DNA from 3 places in the Psychromonas saccharinae genome. Region 1 is predicted to be linked to each of the others. Evidence: predicted binding sites of a transcription regulator. Region 1 holds the regulator's gene; each other region holds the start of a gene.
What was found. The regulator LexA, encoded in region 1, represses DNA repair genes until DNA is damaged. The targets are predictions, from matches to a motif close to TACTGTATNNNNATACAGTA.
Positions count from the first base shown of each region.

Region 2: ACR30L_RS11895 (DNA-methyltransferase) is a predicted target of LexA. The motif match lies at 1,265-1,284, and genes of this name have one in related genera.
Region 3: ACR30L_RS07970 (DNA-methyltransferase) is a predicted target of LexA. The motif match lies at 2,800-2,819, and genes of this name have one in related genera.

Region 1 is NZ_CP195153.1:4,439,315-4,450,011, forward strand. It holds gene metH (methionine synthase) at 1-1,106, opposite strand, end outside; gene metA (homoserine O-succinyltransferase MetA) at 1,872-2,789, opposite strand; gene ACR30L_RS19860 (GNAT family N-acetyltransferase) at 2,916-3,401, shown strand; gene dinF (MATE family efflux transporter DinF) at 3,387-4,736, opposite strand; gene ACR30L_RS19870 (sensor domain-containing diguanylate cyclase) at 4,844-6,082, opposite strand; gene lexA (transcriptional repressor LexA) at 6,313-6,942, opposite strand; gene ACR30L_RS19880 (type II secretion system protein N) at 7,060-7,812, opposite strand; gene gspM (type II secretion system protein GspM) at 7,839-8,321, opposite strand; gene gspL (type II secretion system protein GspL) at 8,321-9,517, opposite strand; gene gspK (type II secretion system minor pseudopilin GspK) at 9,606-10,556, opposite strand; gene gspJ (type II secretion system minor pseudopilin GspJ) at 10,559-10,697, opposite strand, start outside.
Region 2 is NZ_CP195153.1:2,696,199-2,706,895, forward strand. It holds gene ACR30L_RS11885 (pyridoxal phosphate-dependent aminotransferase) at 1-126, shown strand, start outside; gene ACR30L_RS11890 (DUF975 family protein) at 394-1,026, shown strand; gene ACR30L_RS11895 (DNA-methyltransferase) at 1,435-2,487, shown strand; gene ACR30L_RS11900 (hypothetical protein) at 2,567-2,806, opposite strand; gene ACR30L_RS11905 (hypothetical protein) at 2,793-4,778, opposite strand; gene ACR30L_RS11910 (hypothetical protein) at 4,781-5,149, opposite strand; gene ACR30L_RS11915 (hypothetical protein) at 5,155-6,201, opposite strand; gene ACR30L_RS11920 (hypothetical protein) at 6,304-7,485, opposite strand; gene ACR30L_RS11925 (hypothetical protein) at 7,548-10,697, opposite strand, start outside.
Region 3 is NZ_CP195153.1:1,789,685-1,800,381, forward strand. It holds gene ACR30L_RS07960 (hypothetical protein) at 1-1,294, shown strand, start outside; gene ACR30L_RS07965 (hypothetical protein) at 1,281-1,520, shown strand; gene ACR30L_RS07970 (DNA-methyltransferase) at 1,597-2,649, opposite strand; gene ACR30L_RS07975 (IS30 family transposase) at 3,446-4,417, shown strand; gene ACR30L_RS07980 (YbjQ family protein) at 4,572-5,087, opposite strand; gene ACR30L_RS07985 (methyl-accepting chemotaxis protein) at 5,495-7,408, opposite strand; gene ACR30L_RS07990 (hypothetical protein) at 7,839-8,018, shown strand; gene ACR30L_RS07995 (efflux RND transporter periplasmic adaptor subunit) at 8,335-9,531, shown strand; gene ACR30L_RS08000 (MacB family efflux pump subunit) at 9,535-10,697, shown strand, end outside.

The DNA of each region.
Region 1 (10,697 bases):
CCAGTGACGTTCGTCCTTTCACCTACATTTTGAAATAAAGATTCTTTCTTAATAGTAAGTGCTTCCAAACCACTTAAGCGACAAGCAATTTCGATCTCTGGTAATTCACGTGGCTTTATATTAGCAACGACATCGGCCATCGCTTTAATATGTTCCGGTGTTGTACCACAACAACCGCCCACCATATTAACGAAGCCACTTTCCGCCCACTCTTTAATATGAGTCGCCATTTCATCGGCTTCGAGGTCGTATTCACCAAAAGCATTAGGCAATCCCGCATTGGGATGAACAGACACAAAGGTTTCTGATATACGGGACATTTCTTGTACATACTGGCGCAATTCATCAGGCCCGAGTGCACAGTTAAGACCAAATGAAATGGGTTCAACATGACGTAATGAATTATAAAAAGCTTCCGTTGTTTGTCCAGAAAGCGTCCGTCCAGAAGCATCGGTAATCGTACCAGAAATCATAACTGGTAATTTATAACCTAGCTCCTCAAACACACCACTTACTGCAAAGGCAGCAGCTTTCGCATTTAGGGTATCGAAAATGGTTTCGATTAAAATAAGATCACAACCACCTTCAATCAAAGCATGGGTTGATTCGGTATAAGCCACGACCAATTCATCAAAGCTAACGTTACGAAAAGCGGGATCATTCACATCAGGTGAAATAGAACATGTACGGTTAGTTGGCCCTAACACACCCGCCACAAAACGAGGTCTATCTGGTGTTTCAGCCGTTTTCTGATCCGCTGCTAAACGTGCTAAACGTGCGCCCTCTCGATTAATTTCAGCCGATAACGATTCCATTTCGTAATCTGCCATGGCAATAGTTGTTGCATTAAAGGTATTCGTTTCGAGAATATCAGCACCGGCATCTAGATATTCTTTGTGAATACTTAAGATAGTGTCAGGTTGCGTTAGTACCAATAAATCATTATTGCCTTTCACATCACAGGGCCAATCAGTAAAACGTTCCCCTCGGAAGTCCTGTTCTTCAAATTTATAGCTTTGGATCATGGTACCCATTGCACCATCGATAAGAAGAATGTGCTTTTCTAATTGTGCTTTTATAAGCGCACTACGATCACGACCTGACATATATTTCCCTGATACTAAATAATGAACAATGCAAACAACGGATGCACAATTTCGAACCGCAGATATTAACATAAAAGCGCGATGGGTTAGCGTACCAATATAATTTGTTACTTGAAATATTCTATTAACAATAGTGAAAAAATTGAAAGATAGGTTTTTTAGAGGAAAATGTTGCGGTAAAAAAGAGGATTAAAACGGAAACATAAAAAAACGAGCCATCGTTCATAGCTCGTTTTCAATTAAAAAGAACATTGTCATGTCACCATATTAAACAAACATTTTTTATTAATGACTAATTTCAATCATAAAACACTAAGAATTCATCGTATACAAAAATGCGTTTACGCTATGATCAACTCCCTAGCTATAGAAAAGTGGTGAATAACGTGCCAATTTGGCGTTGAGTTGTTTTAAAACAAACTCCTAAAATGTATTACCACTTTTACAAAACTGAGATAAAGTATAAATAATTATTCCCTCCCTAATATAATAAAAAACGATAATTGGTTTTCTTTCAGTCCCAAAACTTATCCGTTCTATTCTATTTGCCGCTAGGCTGATTTGTTACCTAAAGTAACAATAAATTAATTAGAAATAGCCTAATAAGAATAACAATGAAATAATCGCCATCTTTTTATACTGCCTTTAATACACTAATAAATACAAACACTTAAAGTACTTTGTATTACACTAATTCCCTTTAGTGAATTCAGTATAGCAACTAAAAACAGGATTTTTTTCTACCTTTATCACACTTTGACTTAGTTATTTTAAATCCGATAAATCATAAGGTGTTACTTGATAAACACAGTAATTTAACCAATTACTGTAGAGCAAGTTCCCATGGCTTCGCCACGTTGCATGAGGAGCTTGTTTCACATCGTCATTGGGATAATAATTGATAGGTAGCGCAGGGTTAAGACCTTCGCTTAAATCTCGTAAATATTCATTATGTAAGGTTTCTGCATTGTATTCAGGATGACCACTTACAAACACTTGGCGACAATCGGGACTGGCCGCAAAATACAAACCAGCATCGGGTGCATCGGCAAAAATAGTCAAATCGGTATTTTCTAAAATAGTTTCAGAATCAAATTCAGCAAAGCGTGATAAAGGGGCCCAAAAATGATCATCAAAACCACGTACTAAGGGGTGATGGTGATGATGAGTCGTATGTTTATAAATACCCGACAATTTAGTCTCACGGGTTTCCTTTTCAAGATCATATAAATATTTAAATGCAGCCTGTGCAGCCCAACATAAAAAGAGTGTTGAGGTGACATTGTGTTTAGACCATTCCACTATCTCAGTAAATTTATCCCAATAATAAACCTCTTCAAAAGGAATTGTGCCTAGGGGCGCACCTGTAATAATAAAGCCATCCCATTTTTTATCTTTTACACGTTCAAAATCACCATAAAACTTATCAAGGTGATCCTTTGGTGTGTTTTTTGATGCACGCGCGTCTACACGTAGTAATTCGACGTCAACCTGAAGTGGTGTATTAGAGAGTAATCGCATCAACTGTGTTTCGGTCTCAATTTTCTTCGGCATTAAATTTAAAATAAGTACTTTTAACGGACGAATATCTTGAAGACTCGCACGAGATTCAGACATGGTAAAGATGTTTTCTGACTTTAAAATACTTGCAGCGGGAAGACCATCAGGGATACGAATTGGCATTACAATGCTCCATAAAAGTTTTAGACATCTAGAAGTCTAACTGAATTTTAATAAGACAACAAAACATTTATAAAATGATATGCTCTGATGTTCCAACGAATCAACACCGCCACAAAAGGATTTACTATGTTTGACATTATTCAAGCGGATTTAACGCGTCCAGAACATGCACAGGCTTACCTTTCTCTGATGTCTCACTATGCAACGGATCCAATGGGAGGCTCTGAAGACCTCTCTGACTTTACTAAGCAAAATCTTGTAGAGGCACTTTTACAACGTTCCGATGTATTTATTGTGTTGGCATTTAAAGATAATAAACCTGCGGGACTGTTAACGGCTATTGAAGGTTTTTCCACTTTCGCTTGTCAGCCATTACTCAATGTACACGATGTCGTTGTCTATAAGGACTTTCGAAGTCAAGGGATCACTACTTTGCTATTTTCAAAAATTGAAGAGATTGCCAAGCAGCGAAACTGCTGCAAAATCACCTTAGAAGTATTAGCAGGCAATGAGATCGCCAAAAAAGCCTATACTAAACAAGGATTTTCTGGCTATCAACTTAACCCTACATACGGTGATGCATTGTTTTGGACTAAATCATTGCATAATTAACTGCTTATTTTTATCTAGCCTGCTATAAATCCAAAATAAACTCATACCACGTGCCAACATAAAGGCATTCATTGCCAACCATAGGCCATGATTGCCTTGCTCTTCCGCCAAAAACCAGGTGGGAAAATAAACAATACATAGAGAAAAAATCATGCTATTACGCATATTTGTAGCCCGTGTCATGCCGATAAAAACACCATCAAACACATAGCCTAGCATCGAAGTTAATGGAATTAATATTAACCAAGGTAAATAACGATAGGCCTGTTCTTGAACACTCACAATCGAGGTTATTTGGTTGATAATACTTTCACCAAAACAATAAAACAGTAACACTTGCACCACACTAAATAACAATGACCAAAAGATAATAACTTTAATTGCCTCTTTTAGTTTATCTAAACGACGACTACCAATACTTTTCCCGACCAAAGCCTCAGCTGCATATGCCAGACCATCCATTGAAAAAGAGATAAGCGATAAAAATTGCATTAATACCGCATTTGCAGATACAACATCATCACCTAATTTAACACCTTGTAATGTCATAAATGTAAACGCAATTTGCAAGCATAAAGTGCGAAGGAAGATATCACGATTCAACGCAATAAAATACTTGAGCGAAACCCAATTTAATACTGATTTCAACAATACTTGTAACTGCGTTTTATGCCAATCAGGACGAACCATCTTAACAACAAAACTAATACCAACAGCAAGCGCAACGTAATCTGAAATTAATGAAGACCATGCTACTCCCGCTACTCCCCAATGAAAAACAACGACAAATAAAACACTTAAAATAATATTAACGAGATTAGTAATAATCAGCAAAAACATCGGCGCTTTCGCATTTTGCATCCCTAAAAGCCAGCCAAGTAACACCATATTCATCAAAGCCGCTGGCGCACTCCAGATGCGAATAACGAAATACTCACGCGCATAAAACAACACCTGTTCACTACCATCGACAAAATGAAAGGCAATTCGAGCAATAGGCGTTTGCAGCAATAGAATAGCGGAAGCTAACATAACAGCAATAAACATTGATTGAGCTAATAAATGCAGACTTTTTTGGCGATTATTCGCTCCATAGGCCTGCGCAACTAAGCCGGTTGTCGACATACGCAAGAAAATTAATATCCAGAAAAGTAAAGTCACAACCATCGAACCGATGGCGACACCAGCTAGATAATAAGATTCAGGGAGATGACCTATCACAGCAGTATCAACCAAACCAAGTAGTGGAACGCTGATATTAGAAAGCATCATCGGCAAGGCGATGGCAAAGATTTTTTTATGAATAGAACGAGTAAAAAAGTTGGATTTTGTCATTAGAGTAGACATCTTTATTGGCTATCGAGAAAGAAAAACAAATAGTAACATCTAATGTGCTGCAGAAATATACTCAACGCATTGATCACGTCAGCAGGTAAGCCATGCTAGTTATAAAGGCTATTTACTTTATTTTTGCCACTCCCTTTACTCAAATAAAGTAATGTATCGGCTTCTTTTATTAATTCACTCGCCGTTCGACATTGATTATCTAACGAGAAGCTAACGCCAATACTCACGGTGACAATAAACTCACTTTGCTGCCAAGAAAAGCGATGATTATGCAATCGCATTCTAATTTTTTCGGCAATGCTCGTTACCCCCTCAAAAGAGGTGTTTGGTAGAAAAACAATAAATTCTTCACCTCCCCAACGTCCTGCAACTCCATTTTCAGCAACGATATCCAATAAGATACTCGCAAAATACGCAATAACATGATCACCTTGTTGATGCCCATAATTATCATTTACTTGTTTAAAATCATCAATATCAATTAATAAACAGCCAATTGGCTTGGTTTCTCTATATTGCACTTCTAACCAATCATAAATAGCAGAACGATTAAACAGGTTCGTTAATTGATCGTGGGTTGCCTTATACAGCAACTCTTTCTCTAGCAACATTTTCTCGGTTATATCTTCTAAAATTCCCTGAACTGCTGGTAATCCATCCCAATAAATCACATTGTCAGTAATTTTAAACCATCGTTTTTCACCGTCATAACACAAACACTCTGCAATGATATTTTCACTTTCAAGTTTAACGCCTGCAATAAGCGCTTCATTACGTTGTATTGCATGATCTCTACATCCAACAGGCAGTCTGTCTAAAATACTTTGCTGAGATAATACAAATTCAGGCGATGTAGCCCTCATGACATTTGACCACGATTGATTAACTAAAATAGGAACAAAATTTCTATGTAGAACAATAGCCTGCGTAGAATTTAGAATTAAGTTTCTGTAATTCTGATAATTTTCTTGAAGTTGACTTTTCATCTCAACTAGCGGCGTTAAATCGATAACGGTAGTTTGTATTGCAGGACTATTTTCCCATTCGATAACATGAACAATAGAAAAAACAGTAAATTCGCGTCCATGACGATCAATATTTTGAAAAGTCTGTCCACGCGAAGACATTTTACCAGAAATAAAATCATCACAGTTTTGAATAGCTTGAGCATGAAATTTAGGGCTAATCAGATCAAGAAAAGAATCAATACTAGCAAGTAACTCTTCAGAAGAGCTATAACCGTAAATCCGCGCATAGTTATCATCAACCGACATGACTTTCATATCTTGTATGATAATAACGCCGTATGTAGAATCGATACTTATTTCAGGCATATCCATGATAATCTAAAAAAGCACTCCCATTGCTTAATAATTATAATCAAGTGTATACCAATATTATGTTTATCGAACAACTATTTAACGTTCAAAGCGAGATATTTAACTATTGATAGATTGTTGGATAATGAATGCAACGTATTGATTGCAATAACAAGCCACTATTATTGCAAAATAAACGAGTCATTAACATTCATTTTAAGATGAGGTAAAAACAAAGATCACTATTACATCCAATCAGTATTACGGATCACACCAACTGCAATGCCTTCAATATCAAATGACTGGTACTCTAAATCGACTTTAATAGGCGAAAATTTACTATTTTCAGCCTTCAGAGTGACGTTACTGCCTTCGCGGTAAAAACGCTTAACGGTAACATCATCTTCAACACGAGCGACAACAACTTGACCATTATTAATATCTTGCGTTTTATGCACGGCAAGTAAATCTCCATCCATAATTCCAATATCTTTCATACTTTCACCCTGCACACGTAACAAGAAATCGGCATTAGGGTGAAATAAAGAAGGATCGACGTTGTAATGAGACTCAACGTGTTCCTGAGCGAGGATGGGTTCTCCAGCTGCAACTTTACCAATCAACGGCAAGCCTTCTTCAGCTTCTTGAGTCGGTTTTTTGAATTTATCTAATACCCGAATACCACGAGATGTACCAGATACAACCTCAATAGCACCTTTGCGTGCTAATGCTTTAAGGTGTTCTTCAGCAGCATTCGCACTTCTAAAACCAAGAATTTTTGCTAATTCAACACGTGTTGGTGGGCGGCCTGTTTTTTCAATACAGTCTTGAATAACATCCAACACTTCACTTTGACGTTTAGTTAATTCTTTCATAACTCCCCCTATATAGGCTGTAATTACAAACAGTGTATATCCACACACTAATTTATACTAGCTACAATGGGCGTTTTTATTAAAAAAGAGACAATAAAAGAAAATTTTACGCTTCTACTACAACTTTCCATTAAAATTAAGCACAGTCTCGCCATTTTTATTTTTAGCACCAACCCAAGAGAAAACCTCTTTAATATTTGAATTAAGCTGCTCACCGGGTTTTAATAACCCTTGAAGTTGATATAAACCATTTTCTTTTAATAGGAATTTACCCGTTGTGGTTAGTTCTTCTGATTTTTGCTCTATATCTCCGACTAATTGACCCGCATCACAACTTAAATCAATATGCGCCGATTTAAGATCAACTTCTCCAAGTTCGCTATTTACGTTAGCATTATTCCAAACCGCAAACCCATCAACTTCATCACAATAGGGATCACCCTGGGATGCGTATTTTATAACAAGGGAGAGATCGCCAGTAATCTCAGCAGGTACAGTAATATTGGCGTAGGACATCAACTCTGCTGCACTCATATCTACGACAACATTTTCTGCGGACCACCCCGAAAAACCGTATAGCACCGCGCCTTTACCAGACATGGCCTGAACACCATTATGAAAATCGATATCAAATTTTAATTTTAAACCTAGTAATGCCAACCAATCGAATTCCCATTTTACTGCTTGTAATTGAAATTCGTTATTGTAATTAATATGGTTTGCTTGGCCATCCCATAAAGTCCCCGACACTGCTCCAATAGTGACACCACTGTTTTGAGGAATAAAACGCACCACCTGTTGTACAGGTAAAGTAATCAACAATGACCCTAGATACAGTACAACCAATAGTAAAATAATCTTTATCTTCATGCGGATATTATCTCTTTAATTTTTTATTAGTTAGCCAACACTAAACGATTAACTTTTACATGTCCGAGCGGATCTATTTTTGAAAAATCCGTCGATACAACTGAAATGAAATTTTGATTACTCAAATTCGTTAACCACAATATAAATTGATCAAATTCAATATCGGTAATAACAACCTCGACTTGATCCGTTTTACTTTCTATACGGGAAAAATTAATCCCGAATTGTTTCGCACTTCGGCTAATAATTTGTTGTAAAGTTAATGGTTGCAAGCCGACTCGACTACTACCTGCACCTGCTTGCACTAATAGCCCCGCCTTTTCTTCTACCCAAGCTAAGGTTTGCTCACTACTTGCTAATCGTTTTTCACTGGCTTCAATTTGGGTTGAGAGAGGCTTCCATACTCCCCAATAAATAATGGCTAAAAATAAAAAAGCAGCACTAAGTATGGATAATTGACGCTCTCTTTCAGTAATGCTGTCCCACCAGCTTTTAAATTGCTCAATCATTATTTCATCCTTATAGTCAGTAAACCGCTGACTTGGCCGTTGCTATTGCTCAGTGCGCCTTGTTCAACTTCAAATTGCGCAGCTAATGCTTCATTAAACTTCTCAAATGATTGAAAATTATCAGCATTAGCAGAAATTCGCATTTCTCTATTTTTATCATCAAATTTTATATTACTAACCTGTAATTTAGGGCTATTAGCAAAAGCGGGAACCAAATCATTAAGCATTCGTAAAAAATTGGAATCAGCATTGCCATCCAGACCAACAAGCATTGATTGGATCTTTTTCTTAATGCGCACATACCGCAAGCTGCTTTGCTCTGGAAATGCCTGCTTATAAACAGATTCAACACGGGCTTTTACTTGCTCCGTTTGTGCTTCAATTCGCGCATTCTTCAACGATAAATTAACCAACACTAAAACAAACAATCCAACACATAAAATCGCAGGGAGTCGCCATTTTTCAAGCAGGTTATTTCTCTCTTTATAGGGCTTAAACGGCCCTGTTAATAAATTTACTTTATTATTCTTAACTCCCTTGGATAACAACTCAATCGGAAGCAATGGTGATAATTCAGTCCAATGGCCAACTTGGCAATCTGTTGCCGCGCTAAAGCTTTCAATATAAACAGGTTCTTCATCTGTTATTTTACTGGATAGAATTAACGCCAACATATCCTGTTCACAACTCCAAGCAATATCTTGGCTCTCTCTAATAATCCATTGACTACCTAATTGCACTGCTTGCCATTTACCATCCTCACCAACAGGCAATGTCAATCCTTCTGGGATAAACTGTCGACAAGTGATCTCTGCGTCTTCTAACCAACTAAGCCACATGGTTATTTTCTTTTTTTCACAAATAGCAACATGCAGAAGATCAGTTTGCTTAGCAATAACATTAAAGTGTAGGAGCTCGACATCTGAGGCTAAATCATCTTCCACGAGATAAGGTAATGCTTGTTGCATTTGTCGATTAAAACTTCCTTTAATTGGTATTTCGCGGATTGGCACATCGACACAAGGCACAAGACAAACAACGGTCCGATTCTGTGCTTTTTCAGTTAATAGGCTTAACTGCTCTGCATTTTCCAATTCACCCGAAGCGATAATTTCATCTTCATTATCGGACCAAATTAGCCAGTGATTTTTTTGCGAAGCTTTGCTTGCTAAGCGGATTATTAATCGTTCATTCACAAACAACCTCCCTGAAACCCATTATACTCATCAATATTTCCACTTATTTTACCAACATATCTAAGCCGCTATATCAAATACAAGACGACTACACTCCACCAGACTGGTAGCGAATAACACTGGCTTTTTCTGATTCTATATAAAACAAAAACTTAAATACTTGAATGCGATCTTCAAATTCTGCAATACCATCAAATTCAAAAAATTCACTCGTCACTGCAAGTTGACTTTTAACAGCACTTTCAACCGTTATATCATCAAATAAGCTGCTATCTAAAAATTCATCCACATCACTCCAGCCACTAGTCGGCCTTTCTTCTAATAATGCAGTAAAATCATCCACGGTTAAATCTTCATCATTAAAGATTGCATACAAGATCTCCGCTTGATCTACTTTAATGGTATTAACATTAATAGCTTGTTCTATTGATGGAACAGCGCATAAATAAGGTTTTATCTGTTCATATACGTCTTTCGTTACTCCCTGAACAGCACGCAATTCCGTGAGATCAGTCATACTCGCATTAGCTGTTAAATGAGGCACTTTCAAGCCCTCATAGTAACTATCCTCTGCTCCCTGAGAACTATCGCTTTCGTCATCATCATCGACCCAATCCAGCGTAGATTGTGCAACAGTTTCCGCACTGTAATCTTCAATATCAAGTGTATTTAATAACGTTTCAAATTGTGCTTCCGATGTTTCATCGATAACGGCATTAACATTAAAACAGCTTCGTAAATCTTTTATTTCACCCGCAATATGTCCATTATCAAGCGGAAAGATCATATCCGGCGTGGCCCAAATTTGATCCAAACTGACTACATCACTATCGGCAAAATCTTCATCAAGTACCATGCGCCCTAACTCTGCAGCTGCTTGTCCGTACCAATATACCTTCTGCGAGAAAGTAATACCTTCGGTCCGTTTTAAACTCAATGTTAAACGCCCTGTCATCGTCGCAGCAACGGTAACCATAATAGCTAAGATCATTAATACGGTTACCAATGCAAAGCCTTTTTGTGGCTTACGATTTAGCATGGCTAACTCCCAGAGTCCGCAGAAATAATAAATACACGACGAATTTCTGAATATTTTTTAGTTGTAAAACTAATCTCAATACCGTCTGGTAAACTATCTGTAGAGGTCCAGCTATCCTGCCAACTACCATCCCAAAAGCGA
Region 2 (10,697 bases), 1.7 Mb from region 1:
GTTCAAGGAACTGGATTTAACTGGCATTCACCGGATCATTTTCGTGTTGTTTGTCTACCAAGGGTCGATGAATTAACCACTGCAATCAATAAAATTGGCAATTTCTTAGATACTTATACGCAGTAAAACACAGTCATAATAGATGATGAAATAACAAGTTTATATTTCATCATCTTACGTAGCTTCATTTAACAACGATCAGTGGTTTTCCATATTCACTCATGCTCAACTGACATTATTTTGTCTCTTCCACATTACAAAACTCAATTAACTTCCTGACCACAAAGTCCCGTGAAAATTAACAATAAGTGATGATTATTTAACTGTGGTATATTATGGCGATATTTATTTTACTCTTAACGTATTAATACAGCGAATAAAGCAGGAACTGTAATGAACAATTTATCGACAACGCCAAACCAAGAAATAACTGCCAAAGCAAGGAAGTCATTGCGTGGTAAATGGGCATTAGTAGTAGGTGCGACCTTGGTTGTTTGTATTCTTAATCTCGTGTTACAAAAAGTATCCCTTGTCGGCCCTGTTATTTTATTAATTATATCCGGTCCAATATCACTAGGATTTATTACGTTATACCTCAATCTATGTCGCAATAATAAAGCAGAATTTTCACATATATTTAGTGGCTTTAATCATTTCGTTACCGCACTCAGCGCTAAATTACTTATTTCAGTTATCGTTTTCCTATGGTCATTATTATTAATCATTCCAGGTATTATCGCGGCCTATGCATATTGCTTAACTTTTTATATCATCCATGATGATCCTTCAATTTCCCCTATTGAAGCTATGCAAAAAAGCAAAATGCTAATGGAAGGAAACAAATTAAAAGCCTTTTATCTAAGCTGTCGATTTATTGGCTGGGCAATACTCGCAATATTAACCTCTGGGATTGCTTTATTATGGCTTGCGCCTTATATAGGAATCAGCTTTGCAACCTTTTATGAAGACATTAAACAAGACTATAATGAACTAAAAGATGAAGAAACTGATACACTTATCTGTTAAGAGCCATTACTAGCAAAAATAATATCGTACAAATAAGGTTTTACATGGTCAATTCAACACAGCAGTCAATTTCCCAAGGTTCCGAAGATCAACCCACGTTATACTGGCACGATTATGGAACAACAAAAACAAACACTTGATTTAAAATGAAAAAATAATTTATTTTCATTTTTAGGACTTTAATTGGTACAAAGCCAATTTTCATATTTATCTATTTACGATTAAATCCACCCAAAACAACTGTTTTTATATACAGCCCTTTTGTGTTTCGATATACTTTTTATGTTTTTGATGCCTTGAGTACCTGAGACTCAGTTAATAGCTGAAGAGGAAGCAACAAAAATACAAGCAAGCTACCCTTGTAGCTTGCTTACTTATGTATTCAAGGCTCTTTTTATAGGAGCATAAATGGACGAACATATTTTACATAACGGGCAACTTCGCCTTATTAACGCTGATTGTTTAAATTATTTAAAAACCCTTCCTGACGACGCTGTTGATCTTATTCTTACCGATCCCCCTTATTTTCAAGTTAAAAAAAACGCTTGGGATAATCAATGGCCTAATGTTGAAACATTTTTAGCCTGGCTTGATGAGGTGCTTGTCGAATTTTGGCGAATATTAAAGCCAACAGGAAGTTTGTACCTTTTTTGTGGTTCCAAGTTAGCAACCGATACTGAAATGCTTATACGGTCGCGATTTGAAGTCCTCAATCATATTATTTGGGCAAAACCTTCAGGTGTTTGGAAAAGAGCCCATAAACCAAGCCTACGCGCTTTTTTCCCAGCAACAGAGCGTATTATTTTTGCTGGTCATTATGGTTCGGAAGGTTTTGCTAAAGGAGCAAATGGTTATGCAACAAAATGCAGTGAATTAAAAAAAGACGTATTCAAACCATTAATTGATTATTTTATTGACGCTAAACGTTCATTGAATATTTCAGCAAAAGAAATTAATGAAGCTACAGGCACTAAAATGTGCTCCCACTGGTTTTCGTCTAGCCAATGGAAACTTCCCAACGAGCAACAATATAATCAATTGCAACAACTCTTTGCTGCTCACAATGCGAAATTATTACGCTCTCATCCAGAGCTAACGAATGAATATTTAACACTGCAGTCAAAATTTCAAACACTGGTTCGTCAGTATGATGAACTGAAACAAGAATACAACAACCTAAGGCGCCCTTTTAAGCTTACATGTGATGTGCCATATACTGATGTTTGGACTTACGCACCTGTACAATATTATCCAGGCAAGCATCCTTGTGAAAAACCTGCACCTTTACTCGAACATGTTATTAAAACAAGTAGTAAAGAAAATGATGTGGTTTTATATGCTTTTATGGGTTCGGGATCGACTGGAAAGGCATGCTTAGCGCTTAATAGACAATTTATAGGAATAGAAATGGAGGAGGAGACTTTTACACAATCAAAAGCAATGCTTAAAAATATAAAATAGCAATTGATGCAATAGAGTCATAGCTGGAAGAGGAAAACCAAATATTAATATTTTCTGGTTTTCCTTTAATTGTTAACGGCTAACTAATTTCAACTTGCAGATAAGGTAAATCAGGCAATTTACTGACAACTTTTTCATCTTCAACTAAGACTTGATCACCAACGGCCAAAGATAAGGTTGCTGTGACCCATAGCTTGTAATCTCCCCATTGAACTTTTACTCGGTTAAGTGTTTCATCTAAGACTAATACTTCAGCACGAAAACGAACTGTATCAGTCAGGAGAGATTTAAATTGTTTGGTAATATTAACGGTAGCCATTATTAAGCTCCAATTTAACTGATTGAGATACATCGGTAATGGATTGAATAGGGATACTGTTGCTTAAACATAAACCGGTAATTGATTTATCGGTATAAACAATACGTACAATTTCCCCCGGTAATAACAATCCAAAATCAGAATCCGGTGCCAATAAAGGAAGGCTTAAACCAAGTATTTCTTGATCACCACTATCCCCCATCATATTACGGGCTAGTTCCATATTGACATTATGATCCTGCGATAGGTTACTCACAACGTCACTGCCTCGTACATCGCCTGCGGTACCCGATTTAACCACATCAGTGATGACACCATGTGTTTCTCCGCTGATTAATACTCGGTTTATCTCAGTGATTGTATTATCACTACTTGATTCAGTAATTACGTAATCGGCATTAATAACATGGTCGCATTGCTCATCCGTTAATGTATTCCAATTCCATGGACTGACTTTATAACGCGGTTGAACATCAAGACTATTGCCCGTTTTATTCGGCTGTAATATTGCGCCACTGGCTTGGGCTGCTTGTATTGCCATTTCAATAGGTGTTTTATTGAGGTAACTAAATGAATCAGGTGCCAATATCCATTCAGGTGTTAACGCTCGACTCAAGGTGAAATTTTCTTGAGTCAGTATGTCTTCTACTATTTGCCAAATACCCGTTTCATTTTCAACAGCGCCGCTATATAAATTCGCATAGGGTGAAAATAACCATTGAGTGTTGGTAACAGCTGTAAAAGTATAAGCATCGCTCGCAAAACTACTGGATCGAGAATATTCACGCAATACAAACAATAATTGATGACCATTTACATTGATTTCAAAGTTTGCTCGATACGTTAACCAGGTTAGGCTATCAGCACCAAGTAGTTGACCTTTAAAGCTCCAAACCTGCGAATCAATATCAAGTTCAAGAGAAGCACTTACTGGATGAATCGCGCTTTTTGTACCGTCATCAGCAATGTGATAAATACTTATTTCATTCATAATTATTAATGCATCCAGTTCAATTCGTAAGAATTCAAGAATACCGCTTGGATCCCATAAACTCAGGAAGTTTAATGGTGCGACTACTACAGGGGTGATTGGCTCAACGGGTTTTATTATTGTTGGTCGATAACCAACTGGCTGAACGCCATCTTCAAAATAGGACTTTTTATCGTATCGATAAGCAATTCCATCCTGAAATTGCGTTTCCCACTCTCTTCTTAATCTGTCTGCTTCCATCCATTTATTAGACCTTTCACAATCAGATCGCGCAGGGTATAAAAAGTCTGAATAAACCTTATTACTTACGTTATCGCCTGATAAAATTGAAAAGTTAACATGCTCATTAACATTGTCTAATTTATTGTTAATGGTGTTTGTGTCTTGAGATACATAGTCGCCATCTACCAACGTGATGCCGATTTTTTTGTTCTGACGCTTAAGTCCACTTGATATAGTGATAATACGTTGACCCAACTTATCACTATCAAAAATAGGAGAGGCCATTTCTTTTTTTAGGCGGGGGCTGTTCTCAAATTTAGAATCAAACTCTTTTCTTAATTTGTTACTAACGTTTGAGAATGATTTTGTTATATTTCGTATTCCACGCTTAACGTTTATATCCATATAAAATTCAGCGTCACTTAAACCATTAGATATAATTTCTATTTGTGGAGGTATAACGTTAATGATTGCGTCAGCGTGAACATTTGAAGTGGTACCAGACAGGCTGTTAGTCGCCACCATATCAATGATGATATCGGTATCAAAATCAACTGGAACGGCAAATTCTAACTGTCCATTGTCCTTCCATTCATCTGATAAATTTAACTTCCCTTGCTGGTTCCACCTATCAATAGGAAATAAAACCGCATCTGATAAAGGACCTTTAATCGTATTTCTTGCGGTTATATCAAAAACAGTCGCGTCGTTAGAAAAATCTAATATTCCGCTGTTTGTCCATCGCTTTTTAAAATACATAGTTATGACTCGCTAATAGTCCACCCGTTTAAGCGCAGTAATGAACCTTGATAAAGTGCTGTACTTGGAAGCTTAATATCAGCCGTGCTATCAGAATTACCAATAGTAAGATCAAACAACACGGTGTCAGAATCATTAACAACCTTTGCATTTGTTGCCGTTGAACTTAATAACACCATTGATTCATCTAAATCATTAAAGGTTAGAACGGCATTGGATATATCAGCCTTACAAGGGGTTGGAAAGATCAGTTCACAAATTACATCTTGCGCTGCATTATAAACGACTAACTTGCTACTCCCATTATCTATTGCGTCACAAATGACTTGTAACCGGGCATTCTTTAATTCAGTAGAAAGGATTAGAGACATAAGCATTAACTCCCATAAGGTGTGGGTGTTTGCCAATCTGCGGCAGCAGCTAAGTATTCCGGTGCTACTTGTTTGTTACCGTTATTGTACTGAGCCACAAATAAATATTTATTATCCATTAGTAAATGGTCGAACCGATAAACGCCACTTTCATTTGAATAAGTTTCATCGAGTAATTGACCTCCATTGGTGAAGCACAAAACACGTGTGTTAGGCTTTGGAACATCACTCACGGTAACCGTAGATTGATAATAACCAACTTTACGTTGTTCGCCGTTTTGTTTTATTAGACTATTATAATTTCCTAGCTTTCCTATTATCTTTTGTTCTGGCTTTTGCTCTAACACTAACAATTCATTTGACTGAGGGTTGGCTTGTGCACGTGTCAACTGGTGTGCCCATGTTGGTTTCGGTTGTGAATGTAAGCTTCGTAAAGATATTTCGTACTCGTCGGAGTTAATACGGGCGTTAATTTCATCCATGGTTAAAGGTCTATCGTACAGCGCACAATCAGAGCAATAAGTCCTGCCGTGTAGGTTGTAAATAGGATTGTTATAATAGTGAAACAAGCCTGGTGTAAAATATCGACCTTCAATCAGCAAATCGTAAGCGTCACCTGGGTAACGATATTTTACCACTCCATCCAAATACAACACTGTCTCATTGGTGGCACTCTCATATTGAAAAACAACGTGTCTAGGCGTATCAAAATAGTCTTTCGATTCTAAGTCTGGAACGACAAGTCCTGAAATGTACATTCTTGTATTGTCGCTGGAACTAGAAGCAACACCAACGGTCATTATAACTCGGTCGACGTTACCGTCTGCGCCACCACTTAACGAGTTGAAGCCAAAAATCCCACGGAAATCTTGCCCGTTAGTGTAGCCAGGATCGCTCATAACCCATAGTTCTACACATTTCGTATTCATCGGCTGAACTACGTATAAAGCACTATCACCGTCAGCTGAGCTACCGCTTTTATAACTTCCTAAATTCATGGTTGATGTCTTTTTATCGTAATCGTAAACAACACTTCCTGACCATTCGCTCATAGGATTGTTCTGACCACTAGCTTCGGCCCTGTCTTTATGTAGCGGCCAGTAGGCTATCAACCCGCTAGCCCCTAATATAATATCGCTCAGAAAAGCCATAACCTACACCTCAACAGTAGAAATATCGAATCCTATTAACGCTGCTGAATAATCAGAACGGTCGTCATAAGTAGCACGTAACATACGGAAAATTTTACCTGGAAATTCTGGTAAATTCTGCAAGTTCTTTCGGCTATACGTTGAGTGGTTAGCCAAAGGAAATACCATAATAGGTAGATAACCACGGAGATAACTACCCGACTCCATCACCATTGCTGGTTGATTGTTAATGTAAAACCCGTTATCAACAGGGTTTGGCATCGCTATAGAATCACTGCTATAAGTAGATAAACCTAAATGATACCAATTAGTCGTACCTTCTATTTGATGATATGGTCGAGCCAGAACTCGTCCTGTGTAATCGTTATTTCTAATCAATTGAGTATAGTATTCGTAACTGCTGCTTGCACCGTTAAATCTATTTTCATTAGAATCGGCTACAGTGCTTTTTAATCTATTCATCACGAAATGATATTCATCGGCTGGTCGAATAGAGTCGATATAACCTGCACAGAATAATGATTGCTCTTTACCCATTCCGTACTCAGGAGCGAAATAAATCATACGGTTATCACCTGTTAAATCCCATTTACGGTCACTGCCGTAACTACCAGCGGGCCAACGATGTTCGTAAATAGTGTCGTAGTTATCAATATCAGTAACATTTTCAACCATAGTGACCTTCATTAACGCTGCTTTATAATTACTACCATACCATCCACTAAAAGCAGTATTGTCTACTCGTAAACTCACTTTCCCCAGGTCCCCAGCTGGTTTAAATATACAAACATCACCGTCATTATTAGAATGCGTTAACTCCCAACCTAGCGGTGCTATTTTAATTACTACTGTGCCGCTTGAATCTGCCACTGGCACCGTATCTAACTCAAACCAAACGTCATTGTTAGTAACCTGCATTACTCTGTGTTCGCCGTTATAATCTGAAACGTCACTATCACTCACATCAAGAATGCTATCTACTTGATATGAGTGCCCCAAAGGTATACTAGCTTTAGCCCAACCTGTTTCAGCGTCGTAAACTAACGTAGAAGGACTTAACGCACCGAATCCGTTAACAAGGCAATCTTTTAAAATGTTAATCATACTGCCAGCTGTGGCGTCATAAGTTTGACTGGCGCCTTGCATACCTTCGTGATAAAACTTATTTGGATATGTTTTAGTCATTTCTATTTTATTCCTTACATATTAAATTATGTTGGTTCAAATTAATGCATCATAAAATCATTTTAGATAACTACTTTGTTGATATTGCCTCGAATCTGCAAGGCAAATTGATCGCTTTCTAATGCATTAGTGCGATCGCCCTGTAAGATTGTTCTAATTACATTGAGCTGATAAACAGCACCATATGTATCAAATCGTAATACATTGTTAGTGGACCACCCAGCACCCCAACCCAACTTATTTAACGTGAAATATGGTTTCCCTGAAACGGGATTGATAGGCGCAAAATCAGTATTGATATCACCAACAGCAATTTGACCGATGTTCTCCCCAATCAACTTAAATGCTGTGCTTGAAGTAAATACGATAGCCATGCGCTCAGTGATACAACCGTCATTTGTTACTTTTATAGGGTATAACGTGTCGTTATAAGCAACAGTGGCTTCGCTCCCTATTAGCTTGTCACTAAAAACACCGGACCAAGACTTTTGATCAAACAAGTTGGTGTAACGAGCAAAAAGATCACCTGCAATTAATAGTGATGCCATTTTTGATTTGGTGTAGTCATAGTTATGAGATAATGATTTTGATAATTTAACGGCTCCTGAAATATCAACATAAGTGAGTAAAGCTATATCCTCGAAACGATATTCAATATCAAAAGTTCCATCAGTAGGGAAGAATACGGTACCAGCGTCTAGATCAATACCTGCATCACTCGCTGTTGTCGTACAAGTCGCAAGCCTAACTTCAAGCTGAACTGTATCACCCGCTTCAACTGTAACTGTTTCATTATTATCTTGATAAACAACAACTACATCGCCTTTTTCAAAGATAACCACACGGCCATCTGACGGCAACTTAATAGGATCTATACCAACTTGATCTGCATCTAACGGGAGGTAATTATAGCTAACACAATTGTATTTAATATCTAAGGCTTCAACCAGATTTTCATTAAACAATTTAACAATACCTAGCTCATGGTTTATTGTCCCTGAAAAACCGCCACCGGAAATTACACCATTTTCATCTGCCGTACCGAGTTGGTGGGTACCGTCTGCAGTTATTGCATTTATTTGTAACGATCTATTCGCGACAGGGTTCCCTTTTGTAATAAAAACTGCATCCTGTAAGTAAGACTTGTTTAGATATTTAAATACGCCTGAAACAACACTTATACTATCGTCTCCTTCACTCCACTGTGTTAATGTTAAAAGATTTGTATCGCGGTCAAATGTGCCGACTTGCGCACCTCTTACTTTTGCTAATCCTTCGCTTACTGTTATTTCGTCTCCGTTAAAATTTAAAACTAAGTTATCATCAACAAGCTCTCGGTTTTGGTGGTCAATCCATATTGAAACCTGGTCTAGAGTAAAGTCAAAAGTTCCACTTTCTATAGGCGCTGTGGTCCCAGTTACCGTTGCCTTTTCAAAATCTAGAATAGACTCGACCATATTACATTTTACGCTAACTCTATCTGTATTTATGACGGTCCAGCCACCAAAGAAAGAAAGCTTTTTACCCCATTCTCGGTGCGTAAAGTAAGAGGTAAGGAGGTCCTTAGATATTGTCACATCACCTGTAGCGCTATTGTAGGTGCCGACTTGCGTTGTCCAGGCCAATGAGTCATCAAGTGCCGATTCTCTCCACTTCAATACTCGACCTAAATCAGCATTAAAGAATAACGTTATCGCTTTTGTTTCGTATGTGTAATTCGATCTGTCATTCTCATCTGAATAATCTGATGGCGAGATAATGATTGAAATTGAATTGGGGTGTTTACTTGTACCAACATTAAACATGTAGTCAGTATCATTTTCTGTAACTTCCATTGATGTGTTAACATCTTCGATAATATCAACACCACCTACGTTCTCGCTCCAAACAGAAGTTATTATTGTTCCTGGTTCCGGCAATATATTTGGTGTGAAATTAACTCGATTATTTTTGACATACCCAGTCGCATCGCCAGTTATAACGCTATCGGTACAAACAGCTACCTTGTCCCCATTATCCCAAGTAAATGTCATATCAGCACTGTTTGGGACCGTCGGTATTTGTGCAACTACTTTAGAATTTAACTCAAAATCGCTATCTCCAACAAGTTCACTATTTGCATTGACGTTGCCCCATTGAAAAATAATTTCGCTTTTAACGTCTGGTAATGCTCCTGTCGTAATTGTTACATTACCAAAAGCATCGAGTGTGCCTGCGCCGTGAGATTCATCCTCCCCCCTTAAGGCTCCTGTGCCATCTTCTGTTAATGTATACCAATTACCTTGCGTCATATATTTTACAATCAACGTACCTAGCGAAGGTGTTGGTATTAGTGTTTGAACATAGACATACCCTTGGTTTTCTATATCGACAAGTAATGATTGAGATTCTAAGAACATCGGAACAGTGGTCGTGCTTGTTCCATCTGCGCTAGTGTTTGCAATTGCATCTACTAATTCTGCGATAGGTTGATTCACAATCGCATTGTCGATACGTGCAGAAGGCACTAATTGATTATAAATGCCCTCAACCTGAACTGATTTACTGCCAAAGGTTCCATTATCAGAAAGTTGTTTAGTACCGTAATATTTACTAGCGTCTGCTACTGAAACCTCATAAACCCTAGAGTAACTAAGTTGACTCATGTACGGGTTTGGTGTTCCACCTTTAAACCCATATCGCAAAGGTTCTGATATTTCACAAGTTACTATTTTAAGGTCAAATGCGCCGTACACTTGTATTTCAAAATCTAATATTTCTGAACTAACATTGATTAAACGACAATATTGCTCACTATCGTTTTCCAAATCGGATACCACCAAAACGTCCCCCGCATTCGGTACATCTCTAGAGGTACGTTGCATGAGCTTAATGGTTCGCTGTCCTTTAATATGGTCATAAAAAAGTTCACCGCCGTACTTCGCACCGACAGTGAGATACTGTTCTATCAAATCTGCAGTCTCTTCTCGCTCGATGTAAGGGTCATTAACGCTCATTAATGTAACTTCAACCATATCATCGACAGGTGTTTCCGAAAGCCCTATAGTTGAGCCGTAGTAAGTTTCATCCGAGTCTGCATCAACCTTTAAATGAACTGAACGAATATTTACAACACCATAAGCACGGTCTAAATCCGAAATATCAGGAAAGATAGAATTATGCTCACCAGAAATAATTTCCTGGTCGGTCATCGCACCGCCACCGTCTGACTC
Region 3 (10,697 bases), 1.8 Mb from region 1:
AGACTTTTTATACCCTGCGCGATCTGATTGTGAAAGTTCTAATAAATGGATGGGAGCAGACAGCTTAAGAAGAGAGTGGGAAACGCAATTTCAGGATGGAATTGCTTATCGATACGATAAAAAGTCCTATTTTGAAGATGGCATTCAGCCAGTTGGTTATCGACCAACAATAATAAAACCCGTTGAGCCAATCACCCCTGTAGTAGTCGCACCATTAAACTTCCTTAGTTTATGGGATCCAAGCGGCATTCTTGAATTTGTTAGAATAGAACTGGATGCATTAATTGTTATGAATGAAATAAGTATTTATCACATTGCTGATGACGGTACCAAAAGCGCGATTCATCCGGTCAGTGCTTCTCTTGAGCTTGATATTGATTCGCAGGTTTGGAGTTTTAAAGGTCAACTGCTTGGTGCTGATAGCCTAACCTGGTTAACGTATCGAGCAAACTTTGAAATCAATGTTAATGGTCATCAATTATTGTTTGTATTGCGTGAATATTCTCGAGCCAGTAGTTTTGCGAGCGATGCTTATACTTTTACAGCCGTTACCAATACCCAGTGGTTATTTTCACCCTATGCAAATTTATATAGCGGTGCTGTTGAAAATGAAACGGGTATTTGGCAAATAGTAGAAGACATACTGACACAAGAAAATTTCACCTTGAGTCGAGCGTTAACACCTGAATGGATACTGGCACCTGATTCATTTAGCTACCTCAATAAAACACCGATTGAAATGGCAATACAAGCAGCCCAAGCTAGTGGCGCAATATTACAGCCGAATAAAACAGGTAATAGTCTTGATGTTCAACCGCGTTATAAAGTCAGTCCATGGAATTGGAATACATTAACGGATGAGCAATGCGACCATGTTATTAATGCCGATTACGTAATTACTGAATCAAGTATTGATAATACAACCACTGAGATAAACCGAGTATTAATCAGCGGGGAAACACATGGTGTCATCACGGATGTGGTTAAATCAGGTACCGCAGGTGATTTACGAGGCAGTGATGTAGTGAGCAACTTATCGCAGGATCACAATGTCAATATGGAACTCGCTCGCAATATAATGGGTGATAGTGGTGATCAAGAAATACTTGGATTAAGCCTTCCGTTATTGACGCCGGATTCTGATTTTGGATTATTACTACCTGGTGAGATTGTTCGCATTGTTTATACCGATAAATCTATTACTGGTTTATGTTTAAGCAACAGCATACCCATTCAATCAATTACCGACGTATCCCAATCAGTCAAATTGGAGCTTAATAATGGCTACCGTTAATATTACCAAACAATTTAAATCTCTCCTGACTGATACCATTCGCTTTCGTGCTGAAGTATTAGTCCTAGATGAAACGCTCAACCGAGTAAAAGTTCAATGGGGGGATTACAAACTATGGGTGACAGCAACCTTATCTTTGGCTGTCGGTGATCAAGTATTAGTTGAAGATGAAAAAGTTGTCAGTAAATTGCCTGATTTACCCTATCTGCAAGTTGAAATTAGTTAACCATTAACAATTAAAGGAAAACCAAATATTAATATTTGGTTTTCCTCTTCCAGCTATAACTCTATTGCATCAATTGCTATTTTATATTTTTAAGCATCGCTTTTGATTGTGTAAAAGTCTCCTCCTCCATTTCTATTCCTATAAATTGTCTATTAAGCGCTAAGCATGCCTTTCCCGTCGAACCCGAACCCATAAAAGCATCTAAAACCACATCATTTTCTTTACTACTTGTTTTAATAACATGCTCGAGTAAAGGCGCTGGTTTTTCACAAGGGTGCTTGCCTGGGTAATACTGAACTGGCGCATAAGTCCAAACATCAGTGTATGGGACTTCATTTGTCAGCTTAAAAGGGCGCCTTAGATTGTTATACTCTTGTTTAAGATCATCATACTGACGAACCAGTGTTTGAAACTTTAACTGTAGTGTTAAATGTTCATTAGTTAGCTCAGGGTGAGATCGTAATAATTTCGCATTGTGAGCAGCAAAGAGTTGTTGCAATTGATTATATTGTTGCTCGTTGGGAAGTTTCCATTGGCTAGATGAAAACCAGTGGGAGCACATTTTAGTGCCCGTGGCTTCATTAATATCTTTTGCTGAAATATTTAATGAACGTTTAGCGTCAATAAAATAATCAATTAATGGTTTGAATACGTCTTTTTTTAATTCACTGCATTTTGTTGCATAACCATTTGCTCCTTTAGCAAAACCTTCCGAACCATAGTGACCTGCAAAAATAATACGCTCTGTTGCTGGGAAAAAAGAGCGCAGGCTTGGTTTATGGGATCTTTTCCAAACACCAGAAGGTTTTGCCCAAATAATATGATTGAGTACTTCAAATCGCGACCGTATCAGTATTTCAGTATCGGCTGCTAACTTGGAGCCACAAAAAAGGTATAAGCTTCCTGTCGGCTTTAATATTCGCCAGAATTCAACAAGCACCTCATCAAGCCAGGCTAAAAATGTTTCAACATTAGGCCATTGATTATCCCAAGGATTTTTTTTAACTTGAAAATAAGGGGGATCGGTAAGAATAAGATCAATCGCGTTGTCAGGAAGGGTTTTTAAATAATTTAAACAATCAGCGTTAATAAGGCGAAGTTGCCCGTTATGTAAAATATGTTCGTCCATTTATGCTCCTATAAAAAGAGCCTTGAATACATAAGTAAGCAAGCTACAAGGGTAGCTTGCTTGTATTTTTGTTGCTTCCTCTTCAGCTATTAACTGAGTCTCAGGTACTCAAGGCATCAAAAACATAAAAAGTATATAGAAATATAAGAGTACTGTATATAAAAACAGGTGCTGATTAAAAATTAAATTAGTTACCTTATTTGTCATTTGAATTCTAAATAAAGGTAGGTTGAAAAAAATATTATAAACTTGATTTAATAGTAATTTTAAAAGTACTCCATCTAGAAGATTAAGGCTTCGAACCGTCGGTTCTTTATGAAGAGATAGGCTATTTAGTGGGCCTTATTTGTTATAACATAAAACATGCAATTACAGCTTAATTTATGAAATATCCACAAAACCATGCGGTAATTTAAGTGGTTTTTTATGTGGTATTATTATTTTCATTACAAATTAAATGCTTTATTATCAATGCTATATTTAACTTTACAAAATCTCTCCGTCCCGCCATATTCAGTACCGACAAGGTACGAAGAAAACCCGCAAAGCTTGTAAATACAGGCTTTGCGGGTTTTTTTATGTCCGTAGATCTTCAATCGAGTCGCTTGCATTCGGTAAAAATGTAAGATTATTTGTAAGATGATTTTTATCTTCAAAAAAGGATCTTACAGTTATGGCTAAAGCATTGCTTACAAATACTCCTTAGATTCAAATAGTAAGTGCATAACTTGAATAGGTAGAAAAAGTGGTCAGCTGAATATATGCTAATCGCTTTTCTCCGGCAAGAGATGCAACAATGAAAACATATAATCAACTGACCTATGAGCTAAGATGCCAGATTTATGCATTAAAGAAAATAGGAATAAGCCAAAATAAAATTGCACAGCAATTAAAAGTGAGTCAATCAACTATCAGTCGAGAGCTTTCTCGTAATACAGGAAAGCGAGGTTATCGCATTAAGCAAGCCCAGTCCCTTGCTCAGGGGCGCCGCTTACATTCACGTAAGGCCATTAAAATGACGAGTAACCTCATTGCATTAATTGATTCAAAGATTTATATGAAATGGAGTCCTGAGCAAATATCAGGCTGGTTAAAAGAAGTACACCGCATTCTAATTAGCCATGAAACAATTTATCTACATGTTTGGGCTGATAAGAAACGTGGTGGTCAATTATTTCAACATCTGCGTAGAAAAGGCAAGGCTTACCAATCCCGTAGTAAGGATAAACAGGCAGGTCGCGGCTTTATCAAAAACCGAGTCAGCATTGATGAACGTCCAACGGTTATTGATAATAAAAGCAGAATTGGGGATTGGGAAATAGATTTAGTCATCGGTAAAGGCCACAGTGGTGCATTAGTGACTATCGTTGAACGGAAAACTAGCTTTACAGTCTCTATGCGTGTTGACGACAAATCAGCTAAATCAGTCACCGCTGCGACGATTGCTTTATTACAACCTTATAAAAAAGCCGTACATACGATCACAGCAGATAATGGTAAAGAGTTTGCTTACCATGAAATGATGAGTGAATACTTAGACTGTGGTGTTTATTTTGCAGATCCTTATTGTTCGTGGCAACGAGGTTTGAATGAAAACACGAATGGGTTATTACGGCAATACTGGCCAAAAGCAACAGACTTTAAAAAAGTATCGCAATCAGAAGTTGAAGATGTAATAGTGCAACTGAATGATAGACCAAGGAAAAAGCTAAATTACAAACTACCAGCCAAATTAATGGCTGAACACATGGCAGCTATAGCTGCTTAGTGGTTATGCACTTCAGAGTTGAATCTGCGCTCAAATAAAGAGTGCGAAAGGTGTTTATAAATAATGGTAAAGATAGGAGAACCACTTTGATTATGTTTGGATGTCCCTGATTTATTAAGTGATATGCTTAGTTGAAAAAAACGGTTAATAATAATTATCGCTCTTTAACTTTTACCGCTGTGCCTGTTGCCGTGATCATAAGCATACCTTTTCCTTGTCCTGAAATTTCTTCGGTATCAATGGATACACTAATAATTGCATTGCAATCGATTCTTACTGCTTTCTTTTTTAGTTCATTCATTGCTTGGACTTTCAAGTCTTCAAGTTTATTCATATATGTTTGTGAGTTCCCTCCTACAATGTCACGAACTCCAGCAAGCATGTCGCGGAAAATGTTCGTTCCGCTAACGATAGTTGATGTGATAATACCGTAGTTAGCTATTACTTTTGTATCTTCAGTAAGAAATGATGATGTTGACATCATCACACTGCTTGCATTGCTATTAAAGAATAATTCCATTGCCTCTTGTTCTGACGTCGCATTGATTGTCTGGATTCCTTCAAATCCTTGTTCAAGTAATTGCATAACGTCGTTGCTTGATGTTGTGATGTTAACTGCAAACACATTTGAATCATTGTTATTATCTTTCATGATTTGATAAACATTCATATTCTATAACTTTTCCTTATTTGGTAGCCTCTAAATGGTACGAATGTTCTATTGAAAGAGCTTATAAATTATTCAACTTAGTGTTCAAGTTTAGTTTGCGAAAAGTTAATTCAAGTCTGCTCATTGGTTTTAGAACATATAATTAATTACAACTATAGTTTTGATGATAAAAAATAACAAAATATTAGTGTAGTTAAACAGTGACATTACCTAGATGGGATTTTTTGTCGATTCTTGATGCGCTCAATAATCATAAGGGGTACAGCATTTTCAAATATTTACTATAGGGGAATATATTTATCAGTGATTTATTGTAGTAACTATTTTGCACATCTGAAATATAGATGTGCAAAATAGAGATGTCTATTCTTAATATTTTAACAATAGACAATACAATAGAGGTTTTTTTAACTTAATCTGAATTTACCAACAATGGCCTTTAATTGACTATTTGCATTGGTAAGTTTTTGTGTTTCACTACCTGTTGATTGGCCGTTATTGGTTAACGTTACAACCATATCTTGCAAGCTTGACATATTACGAGTTATTTCTTGTGTTACAGCACTTTGTTCTTCTGCTGCAGTTGCAATTAACGTAGTTAAGTCATTTATACTGGTAACCGATTCATCAATATTAGTTAAGTCCTCTGCAACTCTACGTGTTCCCTGAGTTGTTTTTTCACATGTCTCTTTTGTTGCCAACATTGCTGTATTGGCACTTTGAGAACTATTAAGTAATTTATTAAGAGTGCTTTCGATTTCAGTTGTGCTGTCTTTTGTACTACTCGCAAGCGATCTAACTTCATCTGCCACTACGGCAAAACCTCGACCGTGTTCACCAGCTCGCGCGGCTTCAATTGCAGCATTTAAAGCTAATAAATTAGTTTGTTCAGCAATGGAACCAATGACATTTAACACATTGGTAATTTCTTGTGTATCTGTGCTTATTCCATTGATTGTTTCAGACGCATTATCAACGTCAGTAACCAATTGTGATACTGTGTCTGTCGCTGTCATTACTTCTTCTAATGATTTGCTAACTTGGTCGTTGGTTTTTTGCGTAAATGTTGCTGCTTCGGATGCGTTATTGGCAACATCGTTTGCCGTTGCGCTCATTTCTTCTATTGCAGCTACGATTTGATTTGTTTCACTTGCATGAAAATCGAGTACTTCGTTATTTGTGTTGACCTGGTTATTGAGTTGTTCAACACTATCATCTATGTGGTTAGACGATTCGGATACTTCTAACATGAGTGATTGAATATCTGCAATAAATTGGTTCACTCCTGTCGCGATTTGTCCCAAATCATCACTAGTTGTGACATCAAGCCTGCGTGTTAGATCTCCATTACCTGTCGATAAATCGACAACCATTTCTTTTAATTTTACGATTGGGCTATAAATAATATTTAATATAATGAGAGACAACGCTATAGCAATAAACAACATGACAACAGAAGAAGTAATCGCGCTTTGTAAGGCTTTATCTACTTCTGAATATACGACCGATTTATCAACAGATAGGAATAAATGCCATTTTGAACCATCGGCTAAATTTATTGATGTTGTGAAACCGACTTTATCGACTCCATCAAGTGCATAATCTACGGTTGCTTCGTCTTCCTCTAGAATAGTGCCATATACATTCTTTACGTTTAAGTCAGGCTGTGTTGTACCGACCTTTACCGTTGATGAATTTGAAGCGATAACCTTGCCATTTTTATCTAGGATGGAAAATATTGCGGTAGGAAAATTAATCTCTTCTAATGTCTGGGTTAAAATAGCAATAGATACATCACCTAACACGACACCATCACCAAAGCTTTTAGAAATAGATACGACAGGTTTGTTTGTTATTTTATCAATATAAGGTTCCGTAATTGAAATACCGCTGGTTGATTTAGCTTGTTTGTACCATGGGCGAGTACGCGCATCAAATTTGCTTACATCAATGACACCATTTACCCAATCTTTTCCTTTTGCTGTTGAATACGTTGGGCCAGTGTCTAATGAAATGTAGACATCGCTTATATCAATGGTATCTCTTGTTAATCTAGCATCATCAACATAAGTCGACGTTGCGATTTCGTTATTATTTTTATATTTATTCGCTAATATTTGGATTGCATTAGTTTTATCTGCTAACCATGATTCAATTTTTAGAGATTCATAGTGAACAATAGATTGAGAATGAAGTGCGACTCTATCAACAGTGCTATCTCTTAAATGAGTGTAAGCAAGCCAGTTAGAGACAAGTAGACAAGCTGTCACTAACATAATAACTGATAGTATAATTTTATTTTTAAACCCGAGCGTTTGCATTTTTGTTCCTTGATAAACATTGAGTTGGCGAATTAAATTTGTTCTATAAGGATAGACTTATCGGCTATTTTAGGGGAAAGTTTAATATTATATTTATCGATTTATGCTATTACTGAATAAATAATGTCTTTTTACTGATGTTTTTGGGATTAGGTGATAAAGTTTTGCCATTATTAGGGTTTTTGTACTATTTCGGTGGTTGTTTTTCTTTACTTATAGCCAAATAAAACGAATCCACCAATTGCTAGCTTCTAAGTTGTCACGCATATTCTAGTCATTTTATTTTTGCTTTTGTGGTATTTAAAATGTAATTAAATTGTAACATTACCGAGACAGCATTTTTTCGATTATTGATGCGCTCAATAATGGCAAGAGATACTGCGTTTTTAAATATTTACCATCCTATATATCTCATACCCCAATGAATTCTATGTCTGATGCTTTTGCGCATAGTACAATGCATACGAATAACTATTATTTGAATGTGGAATACTTATTAGATCAAACAATCGCAGAAGGGTTAGGTCGTAATGGCATTATTGAAACTCTTGAAGATATCGCCGCCGACTTACAAGAAGGCGAATTTGAATTACAAACTAGCATATTGTAGAGGGGGTTATGGGAAACTGAAGTGGCCTAGATTTCATCGTTTGATATTTTACGTCTCGATATTGTTCGGGGCGTTTTTGTATCTGCGTTCGAAATCATTTCTAACGCCAATCTTACGATGATAATAATAGTTGTATCCTATTTATATAAGTGGAAGTTATTTTTAAAGCTTACACATTTCCTACACAATTGAAGGCGGATATTTAAAAGCATAATAAATACAGTTAGTTATGAATTTTAATTTCTTCATTTTTAGCCTATATTTTTTTTCTATACTAGTTCTAATTTCTTATTCTCAATAAAAATCGGAACTGGCCATGAATAAAAAAATAAAATATATAATCCTATTTATATTACTCGTTGTTCCAATCGCCTTCTCGGTGCATTTTTACCTCTCCCAGAGTCAAGATGCTAAGCCTGTGTTTACGACCGATGTTGTAAAAAAAGGAGCGATTGAAAATGTTGTCTTAACCAGTGGCGTTTTATATCCCTATAAACTGGTCGATGTGGGTTCTCAGGCTGCAGGGCAGATACAACACCTGGCAGTTAAGCTTGGTGATGTCGTGAAGCAGGGAGATCTGATTGCTGAAATTGACAGCTTAACCCAGCAAAATGCATTGAAAGAAGCACTGGCATCACTTAATAGTATTAATGCACAATACAGTGCAAAACAGGCACAAATACGCCAAGCTGAATCAGAGTTTAAGCGTCAGCAAAAAATGCATAAGGATGGTTCAAGTTCGCAATCAGACTATGAAACAGCGGAAGCGGCGTTGTTAGTTTATAACGCCGAACTTGAACAGATAAAAGCACTTAAGGAACAAGCATTAATCAGTGTTGATAATGCTAAGTTGGAGCTTGGTTATACAAAAATAGTCGCGCCGATAGATGGTACGGTTATTTATGTTTCGGTTTCAGAAGGGCAAACACTTAGTGATAATCAGGAAATTCCAACCATTGTTGAAATTGCTCAGCTTAATACGATGACGATTAAAGCAGAGGTGTCCGAGGCCGATGTTATTCATGTTTCTCCTGAGCAACAGGTTTATTTTACGATTCTTGGTGATTCATCTAAAAAATACGAAGGTGTGCTTCGTGCGATTGAACCTGGTCCAACACTCATGACGGGTGATGATAGTCAACTTGTTATCGGTGATAGTGACGCGATTTACTATAACGCTTTGTTTGATGTTGATAATCCCGATGGTTTACTTCGTTTTGGCATGACTGCGCAGGTTTCTATTATTCTTGATCATGCAGACAACGCATTATTAGTGCCTTCTCAAGTCCTTGTCAGTAATTCTCGTCATCCCGGACATTATCGAGTGCCGGTAAAAAATGGCGAGAATATGGAATATCGTGATGTTGAGGTCGGTATTAATAATAATATTTATGCGCAAATTTTATCTGGCCTTGAAGAAGGCGACGAAATTATTATCGGCGAGTCTACGGGTGTTCAACAGTCGAGAACGAGTACAGATAGACCCGCCCGTCAGCAACGGATGGGGTTTTAATATATGAGTGAAGTACTTTTAGATCTTGTCGGTGTTACTCGTACTTTTAGTGCAGGAGATCAAGCTCTTACTGTACTTAATAATGTCAGCCTGAAGGTGCATCGTGGTGAGATGATTGCCATTGTTGGTACATCTGGCTCGGGAAAGTCGACATTAATGAATATCTTAGGGTGTTTAGATAAACCCTCAACGGGCAGTTATTTCATTAATGGCCAAGATACCTCTGAGATGAATGATGATCAGTTGGCGGCATTGCGTCGTGAGTATTTTGGGTTTATTTTTCAGCGTTATCATCTCCTTGGTGATTTGACTGCGGTTGCGAATGTTGAAGTACCTGCTCTTTATGCGAGCGAAGAAAAAACATCACGTCGAGTAAAAGCTGAATCTTTACTTTCGCGCCTTGGTTTAAGTGATCGTCTTGATCATAAACCAAATCAACTTAGTGGTGGTCAACAACAGCGGGTGAGTGTGGCACGTGCGTTAGTCAATGGTGGCGATGTTATTTTAGCCGATGAGCCGACGGGGGCGCTTGATAGTAAAAGTGGTCAAGAGATGATGAATCTATTGCAGGAACTGCATAGAGATGGCCATACCATTATTTTAGTGACTCATGATCAGCAGGTTGCGGAATTTGCGGATCGTATTATTGAAATCAAAGATGGTGAGATAAAGCATGATCGAGTGACTAATCCTGATGCCAAGATAGTGTCTAGCTTGGCAAATAAAAAGGAAAAAGAGCAGAAAAAATACACTCGATTTGATTGGTCTCGTTATTTTGAAGCATTTAAGATGGCGCTTATTGCTATGTCAACCCATAGGCTACGGACCTTTTTAACCATGCTTGGGATTATTATTGGTATCGCTTCCGTTGTTTCCGTTGTCGCACTGGGAACGGGATCTCAACAATCCGTTTTAGAAAATATGGCGTCTATGGGAACCAATACTATTGAGATTAAACCCGGAACGGGCATGGGGGATCGCCGTGCTGGTCGAGTGAGAACACTCACCGCGAGTGACGCAGATGCTTTAAAATTATTACCGTTTGTTGATAGTGTTACGCCGACGGTGAGAGCCGATGTTGCGATTCGTTATGGTAATAAAGCGGTCAGCGCGGGCGTTGAAGGCGTTGGTTCTGAATTTTTCAGGGTACGTGGTTATACCTTAGC